Regions from separate parts of the Clostridium intestinale genome, predicted to be linked through region 2. Evidence: a T-box and tRNA genes for the amino acid it is inferred to sense, from the RefSeq annotation. Region 2 holds a T-box; the other regions hold tRNA genes.
What was found. A T-box is a leader RNA that pairs with one kind of tRNA and senses whether it is charged. The one in region 2 lies ahead of alaS (alanine--tRNA ligase), so its partner is inferred to be a tRNA-Ala.
Positions count from the first base shown of each region.

Region 1: it encodes a tRNA-Ala, which carries the amino acid that the T-box ahead of alaS (alanine--tRNA ligase) is inferred to sense. The anticodon was not compared.
Region 3: it encodes a tRNA-Ala, which carries the amino acid that the T-box ahead of alaS (alanine--tRNA ligase) is inferred to sense. The anticodon was not compared.
Region 4: it encodes a tRNA-Ala, which carries the amino acid that the T-box ahead of alaS (alanine--tRNA ligase) is inferred to sense. The anticodon was not compared.

Region 1 is NZ_CP121166.1:3,649,753-3,655,283, reverse strand. Features, by position in the region: gene P8F83_RS18715 (UPF0182 family protein) at 1-1,857, opposite strand, end outside; gene P8F83_RS18710 (transcription repressor NadR) at 1,871-2,383, opposite strand; gene P8F83_RS18705 (HD domain-containing protein) at 2,405-2,941, opposite strand; tRNA gene P8F83_RS18700 (tRNA-Ala) at 3,010-3,085, opposite strand; tRNA gene P8F83_RS18695 (tRNA-Ile) at 3,092-3,168, opposite strand; rRNA gene rrf (5S ribosomal RNA) at 3,176-3,292, opposite strand; rRNA gene P8F83_RS18685 (23S ribosomal RNA) at 3,486-5,531, opposite strand, start outside.
Region 2 is NZ_CP121166.1:963,957-969,487, reverse strand. Features, by position in the region: gene P8F83_RS04990 (Fur family transcriptional regulator) at 1-229, opposite strand, end outside; gene P8F83_RS04985 (DUF1292 domain-containing protein) at 253-504, opposite strand; gene ruvX (Holliday junction resolvase RuvX) at 552-965, opposite strand; gene P8F83_RS04975 (IreB family regulatory phosphoprotein) at 1,012-1,269, opposite strand; gene alaS (alanine--tRNA ligase) at 1,383-4,022, opposite strand; T-box leader at 4,077-4,253, opposite strand; gene P8F83_RS04965 (AI-2E family transporter) at 4,329-5,357, opposite strand; gene P8F83_RS04960 (PRC-barrel domain-containing protein) at 5,350-5,531, opposite strand, start outside.
Region 3 is NZ_CP121166.1:2,854,740-2,860,270, reverse strand. Features, by position in the region: rRNA gene P8F83_RS14630 (16S ribosomal RNA) at 836-2,356, shown strand; tRNA gene P8F83_RS14625 (tRNA-Ala) at 2,494-2,569, shown strand; tRNA gene P8F83_RS14620 (tRNA-Ile) at 2,576-2,652, shown strand; rRNA gene P8F83_RS14615 (23S ribosomal RNA) at 2,772-5,531, shown strand, end outside.
Region 4 is NZ_CP121166.1:3,890,605-3,896,135, reverse strand. Features, by position in the region: gene glgB (1,4-alpha-glucan branching protein GlgB) at 1-1,838, opposite strand, end outside; gene P8F83_RS19835 (hypothetical protein) at 1,951-2,103, opposite strand; gene P8F83_RS19830 (hypothetical protein) at 2,384-2,656, opposite strand; tRNA gene P8F83_RS19825 (tRNA-Ala) at 2,844-2,919, opposite strand; tRNA gene P8F83_RS19820 (tRNA-Ile) at 2,925-3,001, opposite strand; rRNA gene rrf (5S ribosomal RNA) at 3,009-3,125, opposite strand; rRNA gene P8F83_RS19810 (23S ribosomal RNA) at 3,200-5,531, opposite strand, start outside.

The sequences.
Region 1 (5,531 bases), 2.0 Mb from region 2:
TTTAAATAATCCTTTAAATATTTTAGAATATCCTAAAACTATAGGGTCTTTTTCATCTACAATATAATAATTAGTTTCTCCTGATGAAGCATCTACAACAACTTTAAATGAATTTCTAATATAATTTATTCCTCCATATGGCTGAGAGTAAGGAAAATTATTAGCAGTTGTATATCCATCAATAACCCAATATAACTTGCCTTCATTTATTACCATATAAGGATCTTCATCATATTCCAAAAAAGGAGCTATCTTTTTTACTCTCTCTAATATATTTCTATTAATTAAAATCTTACTTTCGTTTGTAATATTTCCAGAGAATAAAATTTTAAAATTTTGCTCTCTTAAACTAAATAATATTCTATTAAATAGGCTTAATTTTATGCCACCTTTATCATCATACTTATAGTTAGTATCTCCATTTTCTTTAGGGTAATCCAATTCACCACTTGAGGTATTTACAATTGCATAATCATTTGTAACTTCACCAAAATAGATTCTAGGATTTTTCAAATATATATTAGTAAGATTTTCAGTGGGCAAATTTTTCATCAAAAAATCTGGTTGCCCCTCATCTGTAACCTTATTTACTTTACTCATAACCACTCCATACCCATGTGTATATACCATGTGATTACTCTGCCAATTATCTATGGCTGATGTTTCTATCTCTCTTGGTGCCAAAAATACTTGTGTGTACTTACCATCTATAATATAGCGATCTGTATCTATATCTAAAAATTTATAATAACTTCTTATTTCTTGTACTTGATTATAAAAGTTTAAAACTGGTCCTGAAGAGTTTACTTTAAGATTTGATATTATTTGTTTATTATTTTTTATTTTAGTACTATTTAAATCCATTCCTGGATCAAAATCTTTTTCTTCTATATTATTTATATTAAAACCTTCATTGGTTGCATCTATGTTATAAGATATATAAGGGCTTTCATATTCTATTTCATTAGGTTTTACAAAGAATTTATACACAATATTATATATTAGTGGCTGTATTATTATTAAAAACAATATTATTCCTGTAAAAAATATTAGTGGCTTAAATTTATTTCTTCTTAACATAATAAATGCGATAATTGATGATATTATTGAAACTATTATTATTACTTTATAAAAGTTTAGTGTTATATTTATATCTGTAAAACTAGCACCAAATGATCCTCCATTATTACTATATAATATATAGAAACTTTTCAATATATATCCTACTCCTATAAGGAATATAATCATAGATACTAAAGTAGCTGCTTGTTTACCTAATATTTCTTTAAACTCTTTTAAATGCTGACTAAATTTCATATAATTTTTATTTATAGCATATTTCTTTAAACTAATAAATACATAAATCCCTATTGTTATGATTAAAGCAATAAATAAAATATCTTTAAAAAAATTATAAATTATATCTATTAATGGTAATTTAAATATATAAAAAGATGCATCTATATTAAAGATAGGATCTTTATAATTAAAAAGATTTGAATTAGTAAATAATAATATATTATACCAATATTTCATAGAAGCATTTATAGATATAATAAAGGAGATTATTATATTAAAAACTAATACAGCTTTTCTCAATTTAAATAAACTCTCAGATTTAAATTCTTTCTCTATGCTTATTAATATACTTTTGCTCAATAGATATATTAATACAAAACATGATAGGAATAAGGGGCCCATAAGCTTTAATACTGCTAGCATTTTTGTAAGATACACCTTTATATAACCTACTTCTTGAAACCATTCGATATCTATAATAAGCTTTGTTGACGATATTATTAAAGCTAATATCATAAACAAAACCCCTATTAGTATCAAAAACTGTTTTTTCTTCATCTCCTTACCCCCGCTAATCTTTTAATATATATCCAGCCTTTTCTAGGTTTTCTACTATTAGTTGCATATCTTTTTCATTATCAGTAGATATAGTATGAAGATGAATCCCTTCAGTCAATGCTGATAAGGGTCTAGCTTTATTCTTTTTATATAAATCTATAAAATTATCTAAATCATTCAAATTTCTGATCATTAAATTTGCTTTTATTTCGCCATATATAGGATGTTCTATTATAACATCTTCAATTATTCCACCAAATTTTATAACTATTTCTAGTTCACTTACCATTTCTTCTTCTTTATGAGCTAAAGCTAAAACTTTCTTATATCTTGATTCTTCTTTTGTTATCATATAACCTTCAGGAGTAGCTATTATATTAACGCCTGCTGCTCTTATAATAGCTATATCTTTAACTATAACCTGTCTAGTTACGCCAAAAATATTAGCCAATTCTACGCCTTTAATAGGCCTATGTATTTTAGCTATATGACTTATAATCTCTTTTCTCCTAATTAAACTGTTCATAAATTCACCCCATATTAAATTCTAATTTTTATTATCATAATATTGTACTATCTCTAGTAACTTATTAGAAGTATCTTTTTTTATGTGATGGTTCTCTACTATCTCTAAAAACTCATCATCATATTTTGAACTTTTCCTCAATATGTCTGATCCTATTTTAGGATGATTATAATATATATCTATACTTTTTATATTATCATATTTTTTTATTTTTCCTTTAGTTATTTTATCAAATATAACAATTATAGATTTTTCAATTACGTTAAGAGGTCTTTTGATTTTTCCTATATCATGAAGTAGTGCTAACTTTAATATTCTATCCTTATCAACATCCATATCTACAGAAACTTCGTCATTCACTTCTGGTATATTATTTAAATTCTCTATATGCTTTAGAATATCCTTTGATACTCTGACACAATGATGTTTATCCGTTTTCTTTAAAAGAGAGAATAGTTGTATCTCATCTTCATCTAAATACTTTTTTATGTACTTATCATCTAATGATTTATATAAAGATTCAACTGCCCATATAAATTGTTTTATTCTATATAGCATCTCTAAACAATCCTCCTTAACCTTTATATTACAAAAAAAGCTATGAACAATTGTTCATAGCTTTTCATTGGTGGAGATAAAGAGATTCGAACTCTTGACCCCCTGCGTGCAAGGCAGGTGCTCTCCCAGCTGAGCTATACCCCCAAAAAATGGTGGACCTTCAGGGACTCGAACCCCGGACCTACCGGTTATGAGCCGGTTGCTCTAACCAACTGAGCTAAAGATCCTCATGTAAACTGGCGACTTCCTACTCTCCCACACAGTCTCCCATGCAGTACCATCGGCGTAATAAAGCTTAACGATCCTGTTCGGAATGGGAAGGGGTGTTACCTTTATGCCATTATCACCAGATTTACTTGTCAGTTACATGTTACATTGATTATTATATAGTGCTGTCAAAGCTTTGTCAACACTTTTTCAAAGAAATTATTCTCTGAAAATTGCACATAAGTGAGAATCTAAATCTTTGATTTAGTCCTTCGAAGTTACTCATTAGCTTTAGCTAAGGAGTTTCCTTCTAATAATATATATTCCAGTTAACTTATTGGTCAAGCCCTCGATCTATTAGTATGAGTCAGCTAAATATGTTACCACACTTACACCCCTCACCTATCAACCTTGTGTTCTTCAAGGGATCTTACTAGATTACTCTATGGGAAATCTTATCTTGAGGTGGGCTTCACGCTTAGATGCCTTCAGCGTTTATCCCTTCCCGACTTAGCTACCCAGCTATGCTCCTGGCGGAACAACTGGTACACCAGAGGTCAGTCCATCCCGGTCCTCTCGTACTAAGGACAGCTCCTCTCAAATTTCCTACGCCCGCGACGGATAGGGACCGAACTGTCTCACGACGTTCTGAACCCAGCTCGCGTGCCGCTTTAATGGGCGAACAGCCCAACCCTTGGGACCTACTTCAGCCCCAGGATGCGACGAGCCGACATCGAGGTGCCAAACCTCCCCGTCGATGTGGACTCTTGGGGGAGATCAGCCTGTTATCCCCGAGGTAGCTTTTATCCGTTGAGCGATGGCCCTCCCACGAGGTACCACCGGATCACTAAGTCCGACTTTCGTCCCTGCTCCACTTGTAGGTGTCGCAGTCAGGCTCCCTTCTGCCTTTGCACTCTTCGAAGGATTTCCGACCCTTCTGAGGGAACCTTTGAGCGCCTCCGTTACTTTTTCGGAGGCGACCGCCCCAGTCAAACTGCCCATCTAACAATGTCCTGTCACCAGTTTCATGGTGTCCAGTTAGAATTCCAGTACTATCAGGGTGGTATCCCAAGGTTGACTCCACTAAAGCTGACGCCCTAGTTTCCCAGTCTCCCACCTATCCTGTACAGACAATACCGAAACTCAATGCTAAACTACAGTAAAGCTCTACGGGGTCTTTCCGTCCAATCGCGGGTAGCAAGCATCTTCACTTGCACTACAACTTCGCCGGATTTGCAGTTGAGACAGTGCCCAAATCATTACGCCATTCGTGCGGGTCGGAACTTACCCGACAAGGAATTTCGCTACCTTAGGACCGTTATAGTTACGGCCGCCGTTTACTGGGGCTTAAGTTCACACCTTCGCTTGCGCTAAGTGTTCCCCTTAACCTTCCAGCACCGGGCAGGCGTCAGCCCCTATACATCAGCTTTCGCTTTAGCAGAGACCTGTGTTTTTGCTAAACAGTTGCTTGGGCCTATTCTCTGCGACCTACTCTCGTAGGCACCCCTTCTCCCGAAGTTACGGGGTCAATTTGCCGAGTTCCTTAACTGCAATTCTTCCGCCGGCCTTAGGATTCTCTCCTCACCTACCTGTGTCGGTTTGCGGTACGGGCACTACTTTTCTCCCTAGACGCTTTTCTTGGCAGCGTGGAATCATGTACTTCATCCATAAATGGACTTCCCCATCACACCTCAGAATTGTTAAAACGGATTTTCCTGTCTTAACTCCCTAAGTGCTTAGACTAGCATCCAATAGCTAGCACACACTATCCTCCTGCGTCACGCCATCGGTAATAACGATGGTAGTGGTATAGGAATATCAACCTATTGTCCATCACCTACGCCTTTCGGCCTCGGCTTAGGTCCCGACTAACCCTCAGCGGACGAGCCTTCCTGAGGAAACCTTAGGTTTTCGGCCTGTGAGATTCTCACTCACATCTCGCTACTAATGCCAACATTCTCACTCGTAAACAGTCCACCGCTCCTTTCGGTACGACTTCTGCCCGTTTACGACGCTCCTCTACCGCTTACATTACTGTAAGCCCGTAGCTTCGGTGGTAAGTTTGAGCCCCGAACATCTTCGGCGCAGGATCTCTCGACTAGTGAGCTATTACGCACTCTTTTAATGAGTGGCTGCTTCTAAGCCAACATCCTAGTTGTCTTCGAAATCCCACATCCTTTTCCACTTAACTTACACTTTGGGACCTTAGCTGACGATCTGGGCTGTTTCCCTTTTGACTACGGATCTTATCATTCGCAGTCTGACTGCCGAACTAATAGTATATGGCATTCGGAGTTTGATAAGGTTCGGTAAGCGATATGCCCCCTAGCCCATTCAGTGCTCTACCTCCATTACTCATATTCGACGCTAGCCCTAAAGCTAT
Region 2 (5,531 bases):
ATATTATACCTAAATCTTCAAGTAAAAGTATGGTTCTATAAACCGTAGCTAACCCGATCTCTGGACAATCTCTCTTTACCTCATCATAAATTTCCTCAGCAGTTAAATGCTTACCCTCATTTTTGATTATAGAGTTTACAATCGCTCTTCTTTGAGGTGTCAGCTTATACCCTTTTTTCTTAAAATCTTCCTTTAAAGAATTTACTTCTTCCTCATTTAAATATGGCATAAAATTACCCTCTCTTCTATAAATTACTCGCTAAATAACGTTTCATAAGCTTCTGCAACCATCTCAAATTCATTTTCGTCTTCTATGCTTACAAGAACCTCATTTCCATCTTCATCTTTAACAATTTTTAACGCAACAGCTTCTTCTTCATCCCCATCTGAAGGAATAACTATTACATATTCATTTTCTTCAATATCAAGTTTTGTCACAACATCAAATTCTTTTTCTTCTCCGTCCTCATCTAATAAGGTAATTTTATCAACTTCGTTTTCCATAAAAACACTCCTTTAAATATTTTAAAATTATATATTAAGCATTAACCCTATCTAGATTTTCTATCTAAATAGCCCTGTAAGATAAAGGTTGCAGCTATTTTATCCACTATTTTTTTTCTTTTTTCTCTTGATAAGTCGGCTTCTAACATAGCTCTATGAGCAGCTACAGTTGTAAGTCTTTCATCCCAATACACAATTTCAGGATTAAAAGCAGCCTTTAACTTTTCACAAAATTTATATGTTCTCTCTCCTGCTTCTCCTATAGTTCCATTCATATTTTTTGGTAGTCCTATCACTATAGTTTGTACAGAATACTCATCATATATCCTTTTTATTTCTTCGATATCGCTATTAAAGTTCTTCCTTTTTACAGTAGTAATCCCTTGTGCAGTAAACCCTAAAGGATCGCTTACAGCAACTCCTATAGTTTTTGTACCTAAATCTAAACCTAAAATACGCATTATATATACTCCTCAATTAACAATAAAGAGCACCCGAAGGCACTCTTTACTCTATTCCTAGATAGGATTTTATTACTTCTTCTAGAATCTCATCTCTTTCTAGTTTTCTCACTAGAGCTCTAGCTCCATTGTAGTTAGTAATATATGTTGGATCTCCGGAAATCAAGTAGCCTACTAATTGATTCACAGGATTATATCCTTTCTCAATAAGTGAATCATAAACTTCTGTCAGCATTGCCTTTGTTAAATCTTTTTTATCTCTATTTCTATCAAACATCATAGTATTTTGTATATTGTCGTTCATAATTCGCTGCTAAAAGGCAGCTTCACCATCCCTTCGCACAATATTACATTAACATATTAATAAATATACCCATTATCTAAGTTTATTATAACTTAATATATTAAAAATGTACACTATTTTACCAAATTTTCAATCACTTCATATGATTTGGCAATAGCTTCATTAACTTTCAGCGGATCTTTACCACCCGCCTGCGCCATATCTGGTCTTCCACCACCGCCACCACCAGCTACGGTAGCAACTTCTTTAATGATTTTACCACAGTGTACGCCTTTTGGTAATGCATTTTTAGTAGCCATAGATACAAAGTTAACCTTATCTCCTAAAACGCTACCTAAAACAACTACACCAAGGTCTAATTTATTTCTTACCTTATCAGCAAGATCTCTTAAAGAATTAGCATCAACATCTGAAACTACATAAGCAACAACTTCTACATCGTTTATTACTTTTTTAGCTCCTAATATTTCATCTTCAATTCCAGAAACTAATTTACTCTTTAGCTCTTGAATTTCTTTGTCCTTTTCCTTAAGCTCTTGAGTTGTTGTATTAATTTTTTTAATTACTTCTTTTTCGCTGCATTTTAATATTCCACAAGCTTCTTTTAATAGATTTTGTTTTTCTTCCATATATCTTAAAGCATTAAATCCAGTTAAAGCTTCTATTCTTCTTACTCCAGCTGCAACACCAGCTTCAGAAACAATCTTAAATAATCCAATCTCTCCTGAATTTCTAACATGGGTTCCTCCACATAGTTCCTTTGAGAATTCCCCAACAGAAACCACTCTAACTTTATCACCATATTTATCATCAAATAAAGCCATAGCTCCAGAAGATTTTGCTTCATCCATAGTCATAACATCAGTATCAACATCAAATACTTCCATTATTTTTTCATTAACTAAATCCTCAACCTTGTCAAGCTCTTCTCTAGTTAATCCTTGGAAGTGTGTAAAGTCAAATCTTAATCTTTCAGCATCAACATAAGATCCAGATTGAGATACATGCTCTCCTAGTATTTCTCTTAAAGCTTCATGAAGCATATGAGTTGCAGTATGGTTTTTACCTATGTTGCTTCTTCTTACTCTATTTACCTTAAGTGTTACTTCTTCATTAACTAAAACTTCACCTTGAACTACAGTAACGTAGTGGATTGTCTTTCCAGAAACATTTTTCTTAGTGTCATAAACTTCTGCCTTAAAAATATCATTATAAATAACACCAGTGTCTCCTACTTGACCTCCCATTTCAGCATAAAATGGAGTGTTAGAAGTAACTATATAACCTTTATCTCCTTCGGATAACTTTTCTTTTAAATCACTACTATCAGCTAATGCAACCACTTCTGATTTAAGTTCAAGTTTTGAATATCCTGAGAATTCAGTTTCTATATAAGCATCTAATTTATTGATAGGTTTATCATCAGTACCCATGTAAGTACTTTCCCCTCTTGCTTCTCTAGCTGAGGTTCTTTGATGTTCCATAGACTTATTAAAACCTTCTAAATCTAAAGATAAACCTTTTTCCTCTAATATTTCCATAGTAAGTTCTAGTGGGAATCCAAAAGTATCATATAATTTGAAAGCTTTTTCTCCAACTAATACAGTTTCAGAAGCCTTCTCCATTTCTTCTATATAAGACTTTAATATATCCATCCCAGAATCTATAGTTTCATTAAACCTTTGCTCTTCTAATAAAATAATTTTCTTTATATAATCCTTCTTTTCAACTAAATTAGAATAAGCTTTTCCATAGTTCTCAATAACAACATCAACTATATCTATAAGGAAAATATCCTTAGCGCCTAACAATCTTCCATGTCTTGCAGCTCTTCTTAATAATCTTCTTAAAACATAACCTCTTCCTTCATTTGAAGGTAAAACTCCATCAGAAATTAAAATAGCAACACTCTTAAGATGGTCAGTAATTATTCTTAAAGATATATCTTTGTTAGGGTCCTCACCATATTTAGAGTTTGTAACCCCACATACCTTGTTAAGTATACTTCTTACTGTATCTATTTCAAAAATATTGTTTACCCCTTGCATTATTGTAGCTATTCTTTCAAGTCCCATTCCAGTATCTATATTAGGTTTTGCAAGTTTATTGTAAACTCCTTGCTCATCCTTATCAAATTGAGTAAATACAAGGTTCCAAAACTCAACTATTCTATCATCATCAGCAGCCTTTAAAAATTCTTCAACAGTTTGAACCTTACCTTCTCCTCTGTCAAAGTGAATTTCTGTACAAGGTCCACAAGGTCCTACTCCTATTTCCCAGAAGTTATCATCCTTACCTAATCTAAAAATTCTGCTTGGATCTACATCTGTTTTTGAAGTCCAAATATCAAAAGCTTCATCATCTTCTAAATATATAGTTACATAAAGCTTATCTTTAGGAATTTGTAAAGTTTCAGTTATAAACTCCCAAGCCCAAGGAATAATTTCTTCCTTAAAATAATCTCCAAAAGAAAAGTTTCCAAGCATCTCAAAGAAAGTACCATGTCTTGAGGTTTTTCCTACGTTTTCAATATCACCAGTTCTTATGCACTTTTGACAAGTTGTTACTCTGTTTTTAGGTGGCTCTTGAAGTCCTGTGAAATAAGGCTTTAATGGCGCCATACCCGCATTAATTAATAATAAACTCTTATCATTTTTAGGTACAAGAGAAAAACTCTCAAGCCTTAAATGTTCTTTACTTTCAAAAAAACTTAAATACGCTTCTCTAAGCTCATTTGCTCCCATGAATTTCATATACTTTACCTCCAACAATAAAAAAAATTAAAATAAAAAGCCCTTCATCCCTAAACAAGGGACGAAAGACATAACTTCCGCGGTACCACCCTAATTATGCTAAAATCTTAGCATCACTCAAGAAAATCAGCTCCAAGACAGCTTCAATTTAATATGTAAGAAGTTTTCACCAAAGCCACTTCCTCTCTAGATACATTAATTAAATCTACTCATTCTCTTCACAGCCAAACACAAACATATATTTGAATTATAGGATACGCCGATAACTTTGTCAATATTTATCACCTTTAGTCATAACTAATATCTCTAAAATAAATAATAATTTATATCCTCATATATAACCTTAACCATAACACCTATAGGAACAGCCAAAACCATCCCAAATATTCCTCCTAATTTTTCTCCTATTAAAAGCAATAATATAATACAAATAGGATGCATACTAATAGATTCCCCTGTAACCTTAGGAGCTATAAGATCCCCTTCTAACTGCTGTATTACAAAATATAATATAGCAACAGCAATGGCCTTAGATGGAGAAGTTAAAAAAGCTATTAAAAGAGCTGGAACTAACCCTATTATAGGCCCAAAATAAGGAATTATATTAAATATTCCATTTAAAATAGAGAGCCATAAAGGAAATTTAATCCCTATTACAAGTAAACCTATAAAGGTCAAAACTATTATAATAAGTGACAATAGAAGCTGAGAGAATATATATTTACCTAAAAGTCTATCTATATCCTTACCGATAAGTTTAACAACACTTTTTTTTTCAGTTGGAAGAACCAATAAAAGCTTGCTGCCAAGAGTTTTCCCATCAGCTAGAAAGTAATAGGTCACAACAGGAATTATAGCCAAGGAAATCATATTCTCCCACAAAGCTATAAGGGTATCAAAAAATCTATAAGAAGTATCAATAAGCCAAACATTTAACTTTTCACTAGTCTGTTCATAAATAACATCTACAACACCTATATTATAACTTCTAAGTTTATTAAGAACTGAATCGATTAATTCAGTAAATCCATTTAAAATATTTTCTATATCCAAAGTTTCTTTAAATAATGTTGGTATCAATAAAGCAAAAGTTAAAACAACAGTACCTAATATAGCAACTACTAATAAGGCAGAGACTAACCTCTCGTTAAACTTAAATTTACTTACTATAGAATTTTTAACAGGTTTTAAACTATAGGCTATTATAAAGGATGTAAAAACCACACCTACTATCTCTCTTATAATAGAACTTTTATTTATTATGAATATAATAGCTAGTAATAAAAGTAATATTCCAATTCTTTTGCCCCACTTCACCACATAACTTCTATTCATTAGACATCACCAAATTGTGTGGAAGAGACTTAAAGGATATCCTTTGATCCTCATAATATAATATTTCTTTTTCACCAAGTATGCTGTTATTTATAAGCAAGACTCTTTTTCCCTTATATATTTTATCAAAAATTCCTGAGGCAACAATCATACCTTTAATCGAATAATTCAATA
Region 3 (5,531 bases), 1.9 Mb from region 2:
TTTTAAATACATTCATTTAGTAATTAAATAAGAGGAAGGTAATTTTAATTTGTGCACTTAGCTTGCTTTGATATCTTAACTATTTTATTTCTTATAGTTAACAAAGTAAGTGATAGGTAAAACTAACCCTCTATAAAAATACAGCGGCTCGGTAGGAGCCGTCTGTATTTTTATAGAAGAATTCAAGAATAGAAGAATTCAAGAAAGTGAGAAATAAGAAAAAAGAAATCTAATGGAACTTGGGAAGAAGCTCCTACAAGGCAGTAGTGCACTTCTAATCGGTAGACTCGGTTCTTGGCGTCAATCTAATCCTTTTTTTATTTAAATATAAAGAAATCTAAGGAATTTGGGAAGAAACTCCTACAGGAAAGCAGTGAAAGGATAGATGTATATTAATATGATATTAAGAATATAATATAAACTGAACCATGTGTATCTATATAAGTAATATGTAGAATATTGTAGCAATGGAAAGAAAGATAAGTTTAAACTATCCAATTTGGTAATTAATATATTTGAATATATTAATTATAGATGATACTATAAAACACGTCGCTTGAAGAGAAAAAAACAAGCAACAAAAACAAATAAAAAAATGTTGACAAAAATTAAAGTTTTTGATAACATAAAATAGTCGCCAAAAGGTGACATAAAAAGAAGAACTTTGAAAATTAAACAGAGGAAACTTAAGAAGTTTTGAATAAAACTTACACAACGAAAGTTGTGAGTAAGTAATTGTAACAAGTGTAAAACTTGAAGCAACTACTTAAAGTCAACGTAATTCTTAGAGTAAGATTAAACTAAAATTTGTGCACTTAATTATTTAAGCGTCACTTAAATTGAGAGTTTGATCCTGGCTCAGGACGAACGCTGGCGGCGTGCTTAACACATGCAAGTCGAGCGAGGAAATTGCTTCGGTAATTTCCTAGCGGCGGACGGGTGAGTAACACGTGGGCAACCTGCCTGATAGAGGGGGATAGCCTCCCGAAAGGGAGATTAATACCGCATAAAGTCAAATGAAGGCATCTTCAAATGACCAAAGGAGTAATCCGCTATCAGATGGGCCCGCGGCGCATTAGCTAGTTGGTGAGGTAACGGCTCACCAAGGCGACGATGCGTAGCCGACCTGAGAGGGTGATCGGCCACATTGGGACTGAGACACGGCCCAGACTCCTACGGGAGGCAGCAGTGGGGAATATTGCACAATGGGGGAAACCCTGATGCAGCAACGCCGCGTGAGTGATGAAGGCCTTCGGGTTGTAAAGCTCTGTCTTCAGGGACGATAATGACGGTACCTGAGGAGGAAGCCACGGCTAACTACGTGCCAGCAGCCGCGGTAATACGTAGGTGGCAAGCGTTGTCCGGATTTACTGGGCGTAAAGGGAGCGTAGGCGGATACTTAAGTGGGATGTGAAATACCTGGGCTTAACTTGGGTGCTGCATTCCAAACTGGGTGTCTAGAGTGTTGGAGAGGAAAGTGGAATTCCTAGTGTAGCGGTGAAATGCGTAGAGATTAGGAAGAACACCAGTGGCGAAGGCGACTTTCTGGACAATAACTGACGCTGAGGCTCGAAAGCGTGGGGAGCAAACAGGATTAGATACCCTGGTAGTCCACGCCGTAAACGATGGGTACTAGGTGTAGGGGGTATCGACTCCCCCTGTGCCGCCGTTAACACAATAAGTACCCCGCCTGGGGAGTACGGTCGCAAGATTAAAACTCAAAGGAATTGACGGGGGCCCGCACAAGCAGCGGAGCATGTGGTTTAATTCGAAGCAACGCGAAGAACCTTACCTAGACTTGACATCTCCTGAATTACTCTTAATCGAGGAAGTTCTCCCTTCGGGGAGGACAGGAAGACAGGTGGTGCATGGTTGTCGTCAGCTCGTGTCGTGAGATGTTGGGTTAAGTCCCGCAACGAGCGCAACCCTTATTGTTAGTTGCTACCATTTAGTTGAGCACTCTAGCAAGACTGCCGTGGTTAACGCGGAGGAAGGTGGGGATGACGTCAAATCATCATGCCCCTTATGTCTAGGGCTACACACGTGCTACAATGGCGAGTACAAAGAGACGCAAAGCCGCGAGGTGGAGCAAAACTTATAAAACTCGTCTCAGTTCGGATTGCAGGCTGAAACTCGCCTGCATGAAGCTGGAGTTGCTAGTAATCGCGAATCAGAATGTCGCGGTGAATACGTTCCCGGGCCTTGTACACACCGCCCGTCACACCATGAGAGTTGGCAATACCCGAAGTCCGTAGCCTAACCTTTTAGGAGGGCGCGGCCGAAGGTAGGGTCAGCGATTGGGGTGAAGTCGTAACAAGGTAGCCGTAGGAGAACCTGCGGCTGGATCACCTCCTTTCTATGGAGAAATTACTTAAAACTACAACTTAGTAGAATTTAAGTATAAAATTCAGTCAATATAATTGACGAAGATTTACGTTTTCCTCTGTTTAATTTTGAGAGATCTTCTCTCAAAAAATTATATATAACATATATGGGGGTATAGCTCAGTTGGGAGAGCACCTGCCTTGCACGCAGGGGGTCAAGAGTTCGAATCTCTTTATCTCCACCACTATATGGGCTTATAGCTCAGCTGGTTAGAGCGCACGCCTGATAAGCGTGAGGTCGATGGTTCGAGTCCATTTAAGCCCACCACAAAAATACTAAATTTAGTGTTTTTGTTGTTCTTTGAAAATTGCACATAAGTAAGTAAAGTAATATATAATAAAGCCAGTTGGCAATTAATTAATCAAATTCTTTTATAGAATGACATAGGTCAAGATATAAAGGGCGTATGGTGAATGCCTTGGCATCGGGAGCCGAAGAAGGACGCGATAAGCTGCGAAAAGCTCTGGGTAGGCGCAAATAGCCTGTGATCCAGAGATGTCCGAATGAGGAAACTCACATGGGAAACCCCATGTATCCATAAGTGAATACATAGCTTATGGAGGGTAAACTCAGGGAACTGAAACATCTAAGTACCTGAAGGAAGAGAAAGAAAAATCGATTTCCTAAGTAGCGGCGAGCGAAAGGGAAAGAGCCCAAACCAGAAATTTATTTCTGGGGTTGCGGACAGAACATAAAAGCTAAATTACGTTAATCGAAGAGAACTGGAAAGTTCCACCGCATAAGGTAATAGTCCTGTAGATGAAAACGCGAAATAGTAAGTTCTGATCCAGAGTACCACGAGACACGTGAAACCTTGTGGGAAGCAGGGAGGACCACCTCCCAAGGCTAAATACTACCCGATGACCGATAGTGAAGAAGTACCGTGAGGGAAAGGTGAAAAGAACCCCGGGAGGGGAGTGAAATAGAACCTGAAACCGTATGCCCACAACCGGTCATAGCACTTTATATGTGTGATGACGTGCTTTTTGTAGAACGAGCCAACGAGTCACGATATGTAGCGAGGTTAAGTACTTAAGGTACGGAGCCGAAGGGAAACCGAGTCTTAATAGGGCACAAAGTTGCATGTCGTGGACCCGAAACCGGGTGACCTATCCATGGCCAGGTTGAAGCGAGAGTAAAATCTCGTGGAGGACCGAACCACGTTGGTGTTGAAAAACCATGGGATGAGCTGTGGATAGCGGAGAAATTCCAATCGAACTCGGAGATAGCTGGTTCTCCTCGAAATAGCTTTAGGGCTAGCGTCGAATATGAGTAATGGAGGTAGAGCACTGAATGGGCTAGGGGGCATATCGCTTACCGAACCTTATCAAACTCCGAATGCCATATACTATTAGTTCGGCAGTCAGACTGCGAATGATAAGATCCGTAGTCAAAAGGGAAACAGCCCAGATCGTCAGCTAAGGTCCCAAAGTGTAAGTTAAGTGGAAAAGGATGTGGGATTTCGAAGACAACTAGGATGTTGGCTTAGAAGCAGCCACTCATTAAAAGAGTGCGTAATAGCTCACTAGTCGAGAGATCCTGCGCCGAAGATGTTCGGGGCTCAAACTTACCACCGAAGCTACGGGCTTACAGTAATGTAAGCGGTAGAGGAGCGTCGTAAACGGGCAGAAGTCGTACCGAAAGGAGCGGTGGACTGTTTACGAGTGAGAATGTTGGCATTAGTAGCGAGATGTGAGTGAGAATCTCACAGGCCGAAAACCTAAGGTTTCCTCAGGAAGGCTCGTCCGCTGAGGGTTAGTCGGGACCTAAGCCGAGGCCGAAAGGCGTAGGTGATGGACAATAGGTTGATATTCCTATACCACTACCATCGTTATTACCGATGGCGTGACGCAGGAGGATAGTGTGTGCTAGCTATTGGATGCTAGTCTAAGCACTTAGGGAGTTAAGACAGGAAAATCCGTTTTAACAATTCTGAGGTGTGATGGGGAAGTCCATTTATGGATGAAGTACATGATTCCACGCTGCCAAGAAAAGCGTCTAGGGAGAAAAGTAGTGCCCGTACCGCAAACCGACACAGGTAGGTGAGGAGAGAATCCTAAGGCCGGCGGAAGAATTGCAGTTAAGGAACTCGGCAAATTGACCCCGTAACTTCGGGAGAAGGGGTGCCTACGAGAGTAGGTCGCAGAGAATAGGCCCAAGCAACTGTTTAGCAAAAACACAGGTCTCTGCTAAAGCGAAAGCTGATGTATAGGGGCTGACGCCTGCCCGGTGCTGGAAGGTTAAGGGGAACACTTAGCGCAAGCGAAGGTGTGAACTTAAGCCCCAGTAAACGGCGGCCGTAACTATAACGGTCCTAAGGTAGCGAAATTCCTTGTCGGGTAAGTTCCGACCCGCACGAATGGCGTAATGATTTGGGCACTGTCTCAACTGCAAATCCGGCGAAGTTGTAGTGCAAGTGAAGATGCTTGCTACCCGCGATTGGACGGAAAGACCCCGTAGAGCTTTACTGTAGTTTAGCATTGAGTTTCGGTATTGTCTGTACAGGATAGGTGGGAGACTGGGAAACTAGGGCGTCAGCTTTAGTGGAGTCAACCTTGGGATACCACCCTGATAGTACTGGAATTCTAACTGGACACCATGAAACTGGTGACAGGACATTGTTAGATGGGCAGTTTGACTGGGGCGGTCGCCTCCGAAAAAGTAACGGAGGCGCTCAAAGGTTCCCTCAGAAGGGTCGGAAATCCTTCGAAGAGTGCAAAGGCAGAAGGGAGCCTGACTGCGACACCTACAAGTGGAGCAGGGACGAAAGTCGGACTTAGTGATCCGGTGGTACCTCGTGGGAGGGCCATCGCTCAACGGATAAAAGCTACCTCGGGGATAACAGGCTGATCTCCCCCAAGAGTCCACATCGACGGGGAGGTTTGGCACCTCGATGTCGGCTCGTCGCATCCTGGGGCTGAAGTAGGTCCCAAGGGTTGGGCTGTTCGCCCATTAAAGCGGCACGCGAGCTGGGTTCAGAACGTCGTGAGACAGTTCGGTCCCTATCCGTCGCGGGCGTAGGAAATTTGAGAGGAGCTGTCCTTAGTACGAGAGGACCGGGATGGACTGACCTCTGGTGTACCAGTTGTTCCGCCAGGAGCATAGCTGGGTAGCTAAGTCGGGAAGGGATAAACGCTGAAGGCATC
Region 4 (5,531 bases), 1.8 Mb from region 2:
TAATATTCACCTAAATATGGAACTCCAACCTTAAAATCATAATACACCTTAGGAGTAAAATTACATATCACTATTAAAGTATCTTTTTTATCTTCACCCATTCTGCAGTATATAAATATGCTTTGATCTTTATTATCTGCATCAATCCATTTAAAACCATCGTGCTCATAATCTAGCTGCCATAAAGCCTTTTCAGTTTTATATAAATTATTTAAATCCTTATAAAAGTCCTGAGTTTGCTTATGTCTCGGAAATTCATCTATAAGTTTCCACTCAAGCTGCTCATAACTTCTCCATTCTATGAATTGAGCAAATTCATTCCCCATAAAGGTAGTTTTTTTACCTGGATGAGTCATCATAAAACCTAAAAACGCTCTTAGTCCAGAGAACTTATTCCAATAATCTCCCCACATTTTATCTATTAAAGATTTCTTTCCATGTACAACCTCATCATGAGATATTGGAAGAATAAAGTTTTCTGTATAATGATACATCATAGCAAAATTAATAAGATTATGATGATACTTTCTATATATAGGATCGATCTCAACATATTTTAATACATCATTCATCCAACCCATATTCCACTTAAAGTTAAACCCTAATCCACCCATCTCCACAGGTTTAGTTACCATTGGCCATGTTGTTGATTCTTCAGCAATCATTAAAATATTAGAAAACTCTTTAAATACTGCTGTATTTAATTCTTTAATAAATTCTGCTGCTTCTAGGTTTTCACGTCCTCCATATTTATTAGGACTCCACTCTCCTTTTTCTCTTCCATAATCTAAATATAATATATTAGCAACTGCATCGACTCTCAATCCATCTATATGGAATTCTCTGAGCCAATACAATGCATTTGATATTAAAAAGCTCTTAACCTCCGGCCTTCCTAAATCAAAATTCGCAGCTCCCCAGCCCTTATTTTCTTGTTTACTTAGCTCTTCATATTCATAGGTAACAGAGCCATCATACTTATATAAACCATGATTATCTTTACAAAAATGTCCTGGTACCCAGTCTAAAATAACCCCTATTCCTTCATTATGTAGAGCGTTTATAAGCTCCTTGAATTCATCTCTTGTCCCATACCTACTAGTAACGGAATAATATCCAACTACCTGATATCCCCAAGAATCATCTAGAGGATGTTCCATTATTGGCATCAATTCTACATGCGTGTAACCCATACTTTTCACGTATTCTGGTAACCTTTTTGCTAGTTCTAAATAAGATAGAAATTCTCCATTCTCATCAGTTCTCCATGACCCAAGATGAAGTTCATATATATTTACTGGACTTTTATAAATATCAGTTTTATTTCTTGAATTTATCCACTTTCTATCTTTCCATCTATATTTTAAATCTCTCGTTATAATAGATGCGGTATTAGGTCTTAATTCACTATATATTGAATATGGGTCTGATTTTAATATAATTTTATTTTGTTCAGTAGTTATAGCATATTTATAAACCTGACCTTCTTTCATACTAGGGATAAAAGAACTCCATAAACCAGACTTTGTTATCCTCTCTAATGAATATTCCTCAAGAACTTCCCAATTATTAAAGTCTCCTACTACATTTATTGCTTTTGCCTTAGGTGCCCATGTTGTAAAACGAACCCCTCTTTTTCTTTTCTCAGTAATAAGATGAGCTCCCATAAATTTATATGCATTATAATGACTGCCATTGTGAAATAGATATGTATCATACTCTGATATATTTTTAATATCTATTATTTCTGTCTTTTCATCCTCTACTCTATCTTTAAGTTCAACCATATTCTCAACCCCTTGAAATCTTAATAATGTAATTATAACATAATTTTCCATTAATTCTATAGTATTGATATTTTTTATAAGTTACATAATTTAAAACCTTTCCATAATCCATTTAGATATAAAACAAAAAGTCGCCTTAAGCGACTTTTAAAATTTATTAAATCTATTCATCTTTTTTATCTTCTAATTTTATTTGTTTCTCTAGTTCGTCAATCTCTTCGTCTATTTTGTTTGTATTTTTACCCGCTAAAATTAATTCTCTTTTTTTCAATTTCAATTCTACTAGTTTTTCTTTCAGCTCTTGTATTTTTGACATAGAAACACTCCCCATCTTCCACTCTCTTTTTCCCAATAATTTTATATAATTAACAAGTAAAAAAATACTATACTTATATAATATGTTTTTTTAAGTTCGATGCCAATTTACATTAACCCCTTAAACGTATTCAAGTCATCCTATTTATACATTTATATAAATTTTTTATTTAATTATATACAGAAACAATACCCTAAAATTTTTCTAATATAACTCTTATTTTAAAGTATAGTTCCTTTCATTTCAATATAATTAATAAAATATATGTCATTCCTAATATTTACTTTAATTTTATCTTGCATATATAAGCTTTCATTAACTCTATAAATACACTTAAAATTATAGTTATTACTAAAAATCCATATCCAAAATCTACTCTAAATGATGTATTTACTTTTCTATAATTATAAACCATAAGCCATCCATCTCCTAGGGATTTCTGATATATATCCTGTAACTCGTATCCCCTGCCTTTTATAATTATTATGAAAATTAGAAAAATAAATATTAAAATAAAATATTTAATAATGTTTATAAATCTTTTCACCTTCAAAAAATTCATCACCTTTAATTAATCCTTATGTAATATATGAAAAAGCTAAAAAAATAATGCTTATTTTTAATTATATCTTGCTTCAAAAGATTTAAATATGATCACAAAAAAACTACTGTTACAATAGAAAATGTTATTTAGAAATAAGTTAAAACAAAAAAGACACATGCTTAACATGTGTCTTTTTTGGTGGAGATAAAGAGATTCGAACTCTTGACCCCCTGCGTGCAAGGCAGGTGCTCTCCCAACTGAGCTATACCCCCAGAAATGGTGGACCTTCAGGGACTCGAACCCCGGACCTACCGGTTATGAGCCGGTTGCTCTAACCAACTGAGCTAAAGATCCATAAATTATTTGGCGACTTCCTACTCTCCCACACAGTCTCCCATGCAGTACCATCGGCGTAATAAAGCTTAACGATCCTGTTCGGAATGGGAAGGGGTGTTACCTTTATGCCATTATCACCAAATATATTATGAAAGAATTTTGTTCTTTCAAAATTGCACGTAAGTTCATTTAATAATATATATTCCAGTTAACTTATTGGTCAAGCCCTCGATCTATTAGTATGAGTCAGCTAAATATGTTACCACACTTACACCCCTCACCTATCAACCTTGTGTTCTTCAAGGGATCTTACTAGATTACTCTATGGGAAATCTTATCTTGAGGTGGGCTTCACGCTTAGATGCCTTCAGCGTTTATCCCTTCCCGACTTAGCTACCCAGCTATGCTCCTGGCGGAACAACTGGTACACCAGAGGTCAGTCCATCCCGGTCCTCTCGTACTAAGGACAGCTCCTCTCAAATTTCCTACGCCCGCGACGGATAGGGACCGAACTGTCTCACGACGTTCTGAACCCAGCTCGCGTGCCGCTTTAATGGGCGAACAGCCCAACCCTTGGGACCTACTTCAGCCCCAGGATGCGACGAGCCGACATCGAGGTGCCAAACCTCCCCGTCGATGTGGACTCTTGGGGGAGATCAGCCTGTTATCCCCGAGGTAGCTTTTATCCGTTGAGCGATGGCCCTCCCACGAGGTACCACCGGATCACTAAGTCCGACTTTCGTCCCTGCTCCACTTGTAGGTGTCGCAGTCAGGCTCCCTTCTGCCTTTGCACTCTTCGAAGGATTTCCGACCCTTCTGAGGGAACCTTTGAGCGCCTCCGTTACTTTTTCGGAGGCGACCGCCCCAGTCAAACTGCCCATCTAACAATGTCCTGTCACCAGTTTCATGGTGTCCAGTTAGAATTCCAGTACTATCAGGGTGGTATCCCAAGGTTGACTCCACTAAAGCTGACGCCCTAGTTTCCCAGTCTCCCACCTATCCTGTACAGACAATACCGAAACTCAATGCTAAACTACAGTAAAGCTCTACGGGGTCTTTCCGTCCAATCGCGGGTAGCAAGCATCTTCACTTGCACTACAACTTCGCCGGATTTGCAGTTGAGACAGTGCCCAAATCATTACGCCATTCGTGCGGGTCGGAACTTACCCGACAAGGAATTTCGCTACCTTAGGACCGTTATAGTTACGGCCGCCGTTTACTGGGGCTTAAGTTCACACCTTCGCTTGCGCTAAGTGTTCCCCTTAACCTTCCAGCACCGGGCAGGCGTCAGCCCCTATACATCAGCTTTCGCTTTAGCAGAGACCTGTGTTTTTGCTAAACAGTTGCTTGGGCCTATTCTCTGCGACCTACTCTCGTAGGCACCCCTTCTCCCGAAGTTACGGGGTCAATTTGCCGAGTTCCTTAACTGCAATTCTTCCGCCGGCCTTAGGATTCTCTCCTCACCTACCTGTGTCGGTTTGCGGTACGGGCACTACTTTTCTCCCTAGACGCTTTTCTTGGCAGCGTGGAATCATGTACTTCATCCATAAATGGACTTCCCCATCACACCTCAGAATTGTTAAAACGGATTTTCCTGTCTTAACTCCCTAAGTGCTTAGACTAGCATCCAATAGCTAGCACACACTATCCTCCTGCGTCACGCCATCGGTAATAACGATGGTAGTGGTATAGGAATATCAACCTATTGTCCATCACCTACGCCTTTCGGCCTCGGCTTAGGTCCCGACTAACCCTCAGCGGACGAGCCTTCCTGAGGAAACCTTAGGTTTTCGGCCTGTGAGATTCTCACTCACATCTCGCTACTAATGCCAACATTCTCACTCGTAAACAGTCCACCGCTCCTTTCGGTACGACTTCTGCCCGTTTACGACGCTCCTCTACCGCTTACATTACTGTAAGCCCGTAGCTTCGGTGGTAAGTTTGAGCCCCGAACATCTTCGGCGCAGGATCTCTCGACTAGTGAGCTATTACGCACTCTTTTAATGAGTGGCTGCTTCTAAGCCAACATCCTAGTTGTCTTCGAAATCCCACATCCTTTTCCACTTAACTTACACTTTGGGACCTTAGCTGACGATCTGGGCTGTTTCCCTTTTGACTACGGATCTTATCATTCGCAGTCTGACTGCCGAACTAATAGTATATGGCATTCGGAGTTTGATAAGGTTCGGTAAGCGATATGCCCCCTAGCCCATTCAGTGCTCTACCTCCATTACTCATATTCGACGCTAGCCCTAAAGCTATTTCGAGGAGAACCAGCTATCTCCGAGTTCGATTGGAATTTCTCCGCTATCCACAGCTCATCCCATGGTTTTTCAACACCAACGTGGTTCGGTCCTCCACGAGATTTTACTCTCGCTTCAACCTGGCCATGGATAGGTCACCCGGTTTCGGGTCCACGACATGCAACTTTGTGCCCTATTAAGACTCGGTTTCCCTTCGGCTCCGTACCTTAAGTACTTAACCTCGCTACATATCGTGACTCGTTGGCTCGTTCTACAAAAAGCACGTCATCACACATATAAAGTGC